2 linked regions of the Aromatoleum aromaticum EbN1 genome follow. The protein of the gene in region 1 binds, or shares a complex with, the protein of each later gene. Links are inferred from orthologs where the notes say so. Each region holds a gene or a part of one and is shown on either strand. Other genes may lie near its edges.

Region 1 (4,277 bases):
GTCGCGCCCGGCTTTCGTCACGCCGGCGTCGCTCTTTCCATCAGTTCCCGGGCAAAGCACAGGTCTTCCCAGACTTTCGCCTTGTCCCGCTGATTGCGCAGCAGGTAGGCCGGGTGGTAGGTCACGACCACCGGCATCCCGCGGCACCTGAAAACCTGTCCGCGCGCGGCCCCGATCGCCACGTCGACCCCGAGCAGCGCGCGCGCTGCCGGACGGCCCAGCGCAACCAGCAGACGCGGCTGCAGCAGTGCGATCTGCCGGGCGAGATAGGGTGCGCAGGCCTCGATCTCGTCATTTCCCGGTGTGCGGTTGTGCGGCGGCCGGCACTTGACTGCATTCGCGATATATACCCCTTCGCCCCGTTTCAGCCCGATCGCCGCCAGCATCGCGTCGAGGAGCTTGCCGGCAGCGCCGACGAACGGTTCGCCGCGCTGGTCTTCTTCCGCCCCGGGCCCCTCGCCGACGAACATCCACGAGGCCTGGCGATCGCCGACCCCCGGCACTGCCTGGCGACGCCGCTCGCACAGGCGGCAGGCCGTGCACGCCCGGATGTCGGCGTCGAGCGCTTCCCAGTCCAAGGTTTCGATCCGCCGGGCGCGCTCGTCCGGCGAGTCAACCGCAGGGGCGGCCGCAACGGGGTCCGGGTGCGGTCGATGCGAAGCCTGCGGTTCTCGTGCGGAGAAGACGACGCCGGATTCCCTCGCGGGCGGGCCCGCGGCAGCCGGTTCTTCCGCCACTGCCTCCGGCTCGTCCGCCTGCAGCGCCTGCGACCTTCCGCGCAACCGCCACAGCGGTGCAAGGCCCATTTCGCGCAGTACCGCATCCCGACGCTGGTTCATAGTTCGAGCCGCATCACGATCGCGTCCTCGCGACCGCCCTCGCGCAGCGCGTAGTAGCCCTTGCGCCGTCCGATCGGCTGAAAGCCGTGCGATCGATACAGCGCGAGCGCCGCGGAATTCGAGGGACGCACTTCGAGAAAGAACTGCGACGCACCACATCGCCGCGCTTCGGCAAAAAGATGTCGCAGGAGCGCTGTGCCGAGCCTCGCGCCCTGGAATTCGCGCGCCACGCTGATGTTGAGCAGATGCGCTTCGTCCAGCACCACCAACATGACAGCATACGCAACCGGAGATCCGCCGACGCGCATCACCCATGCGCCGTGGCCGGCCGCCAGCGAATCTGCGAAGTTTCCCCGGGACCACGGGAAAGCATGCAGTGCGGCTTCGTGGTCGACGACCCAGTCGAGGTCGCGATCGGTCATCGGGGAGAAATCGGATACTGCGGCGTTCAAGCGCGCCCTCCCCGTGCGAGACGTTCCGCCGTCGTCAGCGCTACCTTGTCGCGCACATACAGGGGGACGGCGTATTCGGGCGCCAGCAGCCGCCCTTCGCGGACCTCGCCAGCCGCCAGCCGGGCAATATCCGCAGCGCGGGGAACGGCCGTCGGATTGCGGCCCGACAAGCGGGCAGTGACAGACGCCGGGATGCCGGCTTCATGAACGCGGAACGCCGAGCCGACACCAAACCACCGTTCGCCGGCAGGCAAAGCCAGATGTTGCGGCGGCGAGCAGGCGGGAACCTGCACCTCGATTGCCTGTTCCCCGTCCACGCGGTATGCCGCCGAATACACTTCCCCCATGCGGGCATCGGTCGCGACGAAAACCGTGCTCCCTTCGCCCTGCAACGCCAGCGCCGCGAGGCTGCATATCGGCACCACCCCGATCCCGGCTCCCATCCCGAGACCCTGCGCAACCCCACACGCCAGCCTCAGCCCGGTGAAGGCACCGGGTCCCGCGCCGAATGCGATCGCATCGAGCGTGGCGATCGGTAATCCGGCGTTCCCGAGCAGCGCCCGAAGCGTCGGCAGCAGATACTCTGAATGATTGGCATGCCCTTCGAGGCGATGTTCGACGATGTCGTCGTCGACCAGCAGGGCGACGCTCGCGCGTTCACACGAGGTCTCGATGGCGAGGATTTTCATAGGCCGGCATTTTACCGGCAGCAGCGCCCGACAAGTGAAATGCGCGTGGAACGGAAACGGTGCTTCGATCAGCCGGCGCCGCGCACCCGCGGAAAAACAGCGCCGGGAAGTGTCTAGCGGGCAGCGGCTCTTCGGCTCTCATAGACGCCACGCATCGCCTCGCGCAACTCCCGGTTCAACGCCTCGCGTTCATCCTGGGACATGCGTGGCCGCTTGTGCTCGGTGACGGGAAGGTCTGCGCCGCTGATCAGTGCGCGCCTGAGTTCGGCGTGGCGCAGGTCCTCCGGGCTTTGCAGAGTCGCCAGCGGCTGCTGCGCGAGTACTCCCGGCACCGTTTGCGCGAACACCGGCTCCCCCACTCCGAATGTCATGGCCATGGCGAGGATCGACAGTGCCTGTCCACGCCCCGTTTGCATCCGGACCGAAGCACCCGCTTCGCCGCCCGACGTCGCGGGATCTGATGCCAACCTCGGATGTGTCATGATGATGATCTCCAGCCTCTTCACGGGGCGACTTTTGCATACCCGAAAAATACTAGGAATTACCCGTGCCGTGGGAGATGTCCGTGCGCGTTTCGGACCATGCTGTAACGGGGTGTTGCCTATTCCACACCGCCTTACGAAGCGTTACTCCGGTACCCGGCCTGGGCCGCCGAAGCGCTAGCATGCCAAATGTTCAAAGGATAGGATGCGACTTATGAACGCTAAAATCCGATATAGAGTGTTACTCGTCGACGACGACGCGCGGTTGCGGGATTTGTTGTCGAGATATCTGCAGGAGCAGGGTTTCACGGTCAAGGCGGTGGTCGACGCACCGTCGATGGACCGGGCGCTGCATCGCGAGCATTTCGACCTGATGGTGCTCGACCTGATGCTTCCCGGCGAGGACGGTCTGACGATCTGCCGGCGCCTGCGCGCCGATGAAAACGCCATGCCGATCATCATGCTCACGGCAAAGGGAGACGATGTCGATCGCATCATCGGGCTCGAAATGGGTGCCGACGACTACCTTGCCAAGCCGTTCAACCCGCGCGAACTGGTGGCCCGTATCCACGCGGTGATGCGCCGCCAGCCTCCGAGCCTGCCCGGTGCCCCGACGAGCGAGGATGAAATCGTCAGCTTCGGGCGCGTGCGCGTCAATCTCGGTGTGCGTTCGCTGACGCGTGACGAGGACGAGATTGCACTCACCACGGGCGAATTCTCGCTGCTGAAGGTGCTCCTCCAGCATCCCCGGCAACCCCTGTCGCGCGACAAGCTGATGGAACTCGCGCGCGGGCGGGAGTACGGCGTTTTCGATCGGGCGATCGACGTGCAGGTGAGCCGGCTGCGCAAGCTCGTCGAGGACGATCCGGCGAAACCCCGTTACATCCAGACTGTCTGGGGTTTCGGCTATGTATTCGTTCCCGATGATACAAAAGCTGCAAGCGAGAGCTGACCATCCTCCGCGTCCCGCCGGGTGGACCGGCATCCGTGAGACCCTCAGCGAGGCGGTGAACGATCTTCCGCCGCGCACGCTGCTGTGGCAGACTTTTCTGCTCATTGCCCTCCTGCTGACGCTCGCGCTGGTGGCCTGGTCGCAGATTTTTCGCCATTTCGAGGACCCGGTGCGCGCACGCGATCTTGCGCAGATGGCGACGAGCGTCGTGAACCTGACGCGCACCGCGCTGATCAACGCCGACGTCGAGCGCCGCACCGAATTGCTCATCGACCTGGCAGCGCTCGAGGGGATCCGGATTTACCCGGCCGAACCTTCCGACGAACTCCTTCCGCTGCCGGACAGTCGCGCCATGCGTCTGCTGACCGAAGAGATTCGCCGTCAGCTCGGCGCTCACACGCGCTTTGCCTCGCGCTGGAAAACGCTCGACGGTTTCTGGATCAGCTTCAGGCTCCACCCGGAAGACAAGGAAGATTTCTGGGTCATGCTGCCGTCCGAGCGGCTGCAACAGACCGAGGCGATCGAATGGCTGACGTGGGGAGGCGGTGCGCTCCTCGTCGCGCTGCTCGGCGCCTACCTGATCGTTTCCCGGATCAGCGTGCCGCTGCGCAATCTCGCCCGCTCGGCGCGCGTCGTCGGCAGCGGTCGCACGCCGCCACACCTGCCCGAAACAGGCCCCCAAGAGATTGCCGCAGTGGCGAAAGCCTTCAACCAGATGGCAGGGGATCTCGCCCGCACGGACGCGGATCGCGCCCTGATTCTCGCCGGCGTCTCCCACGATCTGCGTACGCCGCTGGCGCGCCTGCGGCTTGGCGTCGAAATGTCGGGGGCACCGGAAACCGAAGTCGCCGCGATGGTGGCCG
Region 2 (4,393 bases), 1.3 Mb from region 1 along the record:
TCCCTTCGACCTGCCCCTGGCGACACGTGGCACGTTGTTTCAGCGGCGAGTATGGGACGCGATCGCGGCAATCCCGCGCGGCGAGACGCGGCAGTACGCACATCTTTCGAAGGCGCTCGCCAGCGCCGCCCGAGCGGTCGGCCAGGCCTGCCGGGCAAACCCGTTTCCCCTCGTGATTCCCTGCCATCGCGTCGTGTCCGCGACCGGCATCGGCGGATTTGCCGGCGCCTCCGGAGGCTACCTGATCGACGCAAAGCACTGGCTTCTCGCTTTCGAGGCAAACCAGTGAGCAGAACCGAACATCACGCGCCGGAAACGCCGGCCACCCGTTTCCTGAAGCAGCATCGCGTGGCCTATACCACGCATTCCTACGCCTACGAACCTCATGGCGGAACAAAAGTGTCCGCCCGGGAACTGGACGTCGACGAACATGCGATCGTCAAGACGCTGGTAATGGAAGATGAAAGCGGCGCGCCGTTGATCGTATTGATGCACGGCGACCGAAAAGTATCGACGAAGGAACTTGCACGGCAAGCCGGCCGGAAACGCATCGAGCCCTGCACTCCGGAAGTCGCAAATCGCCATTCAGGTTATCTCGTCGGCGGCACTTCTCCTTTCGGCACGCGAAAACGCCTGCCGGTATTCATGGAAAACTCGATCGTCGATCTTCCACTCGTCTATATCAACGGTGGCCGGCGAGGATTCCTGCTCGGGATATCTCCCCGGGAAATTCTGCGAGTATTGCAACCCCGGCTTGTCAGCGCCGGAATCTAGCCCGCACCCGTCCACAGCGTTTTAATTCTCCGGATTTAATGGCAAAATAATTGGCAGTGACCATGAGTATGGATTTTTGCATTTCATTCCCGACCCATTGCCGTCATAACTAACTAACCCGATATCTGGAGAGATCATGGACCTGCCCACTTTGTCGCTGACTGAATTGCGACGCCTGCAATCGAAGGTGGAAACGGAAATCCGCCGGCGCAGCGATAACACTCGCCGCGAACTGATCAAGAAAATGCAGAAAATGGCGGCGGACGAAGGTCTGTCGCTCAGTGACCTTATCGGCAGCGCCCCGGCGAGCGACGACAAGCGCAGCCCGGCCACGCGGAAAGCCAAACCCGCGACGAAGAAAAACAGTCCGATTCCGGCCAAGTATCGTCACCCGGAAAATCCTGCGATCACCTGGAGCGGACGCGGCAGGAAGCCGCAATGGGTAGTGGACTGGCTTGCCCAGGACAAGCCCCTCGCGGAACTCGAGATCGCTGCCGAAAAATAACCCGTCGTGGCGCCTGTTGAACGGGCGCGTCACGACCCCTCCGTTCAGATTGCGGTGGCCGGGAGCGGAATCCCCTCGCGTCCACGCTGGATATACACACCGACGCGACGCACGCCTTTCTTCACGCCGATCTTTGCGATGCGGATCTTGACCCACGGTGCGCCGAATTCGTCGAATAGCAGCTTCACGACGAACTCTCCGAGCGTCTCGATCAGATTGAAATGGCGCTCGGCCAATTCCTTCCGGATTCGTTCGATCACGTCCGCGTAGTTGATCGTCCCCGCAATGTCGTCATTTTCGGCCGCGGAATCCGGCACGCCGAAAGTCAGATTCAGCTCGACCGGCTGGGGCGCCGCCTTTTCACGGGGATAGATGCCCACCCATGCCTGCACCCGCAACTCCTCGATGAAGATGAAATCCATGTTGTTTCCCGATTAGAATTCCGGCAATTCTAGGTGAAAAAATGAATTTCCTCCTGTTATTGCTCGCCGCGTATGCACTCGGCTCGACACCGTTCGCCATCGTTTCGAGCCGCCTGTTCGGGCTTGCGGACCCGCGCCGCTACGGGTCGGGCAACCCCGGGGCAACCAATGTCCTGCGCAGCGGCAACAAGGCTGCGGCGCTGCTGACCTTGGTCGGCGATTGCGCAAAGGGGTGGCTCGCGGTATGGGGCGCGGCGAAGCTGGGTTTTTCCCCGGTCGAAGCAGCGTTGGCGGGGTTGGCGGCGTTTCTCGGCCATGTCTTCAGCGTGTTCCTGCGCTTCCGCGGCGGCAAGGGCGTTGCGACCGCGCTGGGCGTGCTTGCAGGAATCAATGCCTGGGTCGCGCTCAGCGCGCTTTTCGTATGGCTCGCGGTGGCGGTCCTCACTCGCTATTCTTCGGCGGCGGCGCTGGCCGCTGCAGTGATCACGCCCATTTCCGGCGCCGTTCTGCTGGGCGCCACTCCGACGGTCGCCGTGCTCGCGCTGATCGCCGGCATTCTGGTGTGGCGCCACGCGCCGAACATACGAAAACTGATGAACGGCTCCGAAAGCAAGATTGGCGCAAGCAAGAGCTGAACTCCCGGCGCGTCCGCAGCGCACCTGCCGCCTGGCGCCTGCCGGAGGCGCCTTTTGCTTACGGCTGGACGGGGGAATGCAGTTCGGCCAACGGCCAGCGAGGAAACACGCGCACTGCCGGAGTTTCGCCGCCGCGCTGCCCGGCAGCGGCACGCAGTGCGCCGGCGAATGCGATCATCGCGCCATTATCCGTGCACAGTTCGGGTTCCGGGTAATACACCCGACAGCCCTTGCGCCGCGTCGAGGCATCGAGTCGCTCGCGCAGGTGGCGATTGGCTCCCACCCCGCCGGCCACGACGAGTCGGGCCAGCCCGGTCTGCTCGAGCGCACGCAGCGCCTTCGCGCACAGCACCTCGACCACTGCCGCCTGGAAGTCCGCCGCCAGGTCGGCCACGTCCTCGGCCCGCCAAGTCGGTGCCGACACGACGTTGAGGACTGCCGTCTTGAGTCCGCTGAAGCTGAAATCAAGATCCCCCGAACGCAGCATAGGACGCGGCAGGCGGAAACGTCCCGTTTGTCCACGCTCTGCCAAAGCGGCCAGTTGCGGCCCGCCCGGATAGCCGAGCCCGAGGAGCTTCGCCGTCTTGTCGAATGCCTCTCCGGCCGCATCGTCCACCGACTCTCCGAGCAGGGCGTATTCCCCCACTCCCGTCACCCTCATCAACTGCGTATGGCCGCCGGACACGAGCAACGCGACAAACGGAAACGCCGGCGGATCGGCGGCGAGCAGCGGGGACAGCAGGTGCCCTTCGAGATGATGAATGGGCAAAACCGGTACAGCGAGCGCCAATCCCAGCGACTCGGCGAAGCTCGCGCCGACGAGCAGCGCACCGGCAAGTCCCGGGCCGGCCGTGTAGGCGATCGCATCGAGTTGCGACAGCTCGCAGCCAGCCGCATCCAGCGTCTGCTTCACCAGCAGCGGCAGGCGGCGGATGTGATCGCGCGACGCAAGCTCCGGGACTACGCCGCCGTATGCGGCATGCAGCGCGATCTGCGTGTGGACGCAATGCCCGAGCAAACCGGCCGCCGTGTCGAAGATCGCCACGCCCGTTTCGTCGCACGAAGTCTCGATTCCCAGTACTTTCATCACCCCACCATTTCGACGGCACGTTCGCAAAGGCGCCTATTCTAACGGCCCGTCGGTGATGCACCGCCGAAGTTTATGCTTGGCTTGGCGCCTGCCAGTCGTTATAATCCGCGTTTTTCCGCCTACAAGACACACAAGGACGTTCGCAATGCCGGGTATTCGCGTCAAGGAAAACGAGCCGTTTGAAGTCGCCATTCGCCGCTTCAAGCGCACCATCGAAAAAACCGGTTTGCTGACTGAGCTTCGCGCCCGCGAGTTCTACGAAAAGCCTACCGCGGAACGCAAGCGCAAGTCGGCCGCCGCAGTCAAGCGCAACCACAAGCGCCTGCGTAGCCAGACCCTGCCGCCGAAGCTGTACTGATCCGTCACCGGTTCAGCCGGCCGGCACCACGCCGGGCACGAGTCACAGGATTCGTGCCCGGCGTGGCTTTTGCATTTTCGAACTGGAGTACATCATGTCTCTCAAGGAACGCATCCAGGACGACATGAAGGCGGCACTGCGCGCAAAGGATAGCGCGCGCCTGTCCGCGATCCGTCTGCTGGTCGCTGCAGTCAAGCAGCGCGAGATCGACGAGCGCGTCGAACTCGACGATGCGGCGATCACCGCCACCGTCGAAAAACTGGTCAAGCAACGGCGCGACGCAGCCAGCCAGTACGAAGCCGCAAATCGACCCGAACTGGCTGCCGGCGAGCGCTTCGAGATCGAGGTGCTGTCAGCCTATCTTCCCGAGCCGCTGTCCGATGCCGAACTCGACGAGGCGATTGCCGCTGCCGTCGGCGAATCCGGCGCCACGGGTCCTGCTGACATGGGACGCGTGATGGCGCTGCTGAAGCCACGCCTGGCGGGCCGTGCCGACATGACTGAAGCGTCGCGCCGGGTGCGCGCGAGGCTGACGAACTGATTGCCTGCCGCCCCAGCGGGCGGGCAGGCGCCCGGTCATGATTCCGCAGTCGTTCATTCAGGATCTGC

Evidence for each region. The genes of interacting proteins can lie anywhere in the genome.
Region 2: the proteins of tsaB (region 1) and tsaD are in contact, whole or in part, in a solved structure (PDB 4WQ4), measured with the Escherichia coli proteins. The link is inferred for Aromatoleum aromaticum EbN1 from one-to-one orthologs.

Annotation. Positions count from the first base shown.
Region 1 is NC_006513.1:3,847,898-3,852,174, forward strand. What follows is about bases 135-2,888. They hold tsaB (tRNA (adenosine(37)-N6)-threonylcarbamoyltransferase complex dimerization subunit type 1 TsaB), read right to left. Parts: upstream 1,981-2,888; coding sequence 1,288-1,980; downstream 135-1,287. Other genes in these bases: EBN1_RS18380 (uracil-DNA glycosylase), read right to left, coding at 135-839; rimI (ribosomal protein S18-alanine N-acetyltransferase), read right to left, coding at 836-1,291; EBN1_RS18395 (hypothetical protein), read right to left, coding at 2,094-2,462; ompR (osmolarity response regulator transcription factor OmpR), read left to right, coding at 2,677-2,888. Outside these bases: more of EBN1_RS18380, read right to left, coding at 18-134; more of ompR, read left to right, coding at 2,889-3,414; EBN1_RS18405 (ATP-binding protein), read left to right, coding at 3,371-4,277. UniProt on the Escherichia coli protein: Required for the formation of a threonylcarbamoyl group on adenosine at position 37 (t(6)A37) in tRNAs that read codons beginning with adenine.
Region 2 is NC_006513.1:2,585,781-2,590,173, reverse strand. The notes cover bases 1,410-4,393. They hold tsaD (tRNA (adenosine(37)-N6)-threonylcarbamoyltransferase complex transferase subunit TsaD), read right to left. Parts: upstream 3,424-4,393; coding sequence 2,395-3,423; downstream 1,410-2,394. Other genes in these bases: dnaG (DNA primase), read left to right, coding at 4,363-4,393; EBN1_RS12305 (GatB/YqeY domain-containing protein), read left to right, coding at 3,879-4,325; rpsU (30S ribosomal protein S21), read left to right, coding at 3,572-3,784; plsY (glycerol-3-phosphate 1-O-acyltransferase PlsY), read left to right, coding at 1,743-2,336; EBN1_RS12325 (dihydroneopterin aldolase), read right to left, coding at 1,410-1,701. Outside these bases: EBN1_RS12340 (methylated-DNA--[protein]-cysteine S-methyltransferase), read left to right, coding at 1-289; ybaK (Cys-tRNA(Pro) deacylase), read left to right, coding at 286-774; EBN1_RS12330 (H-NS histone family protein), read left to right, coding at 911-1,279; more of EBN1_RS12325, read right to left, coding at 1,324-1,409.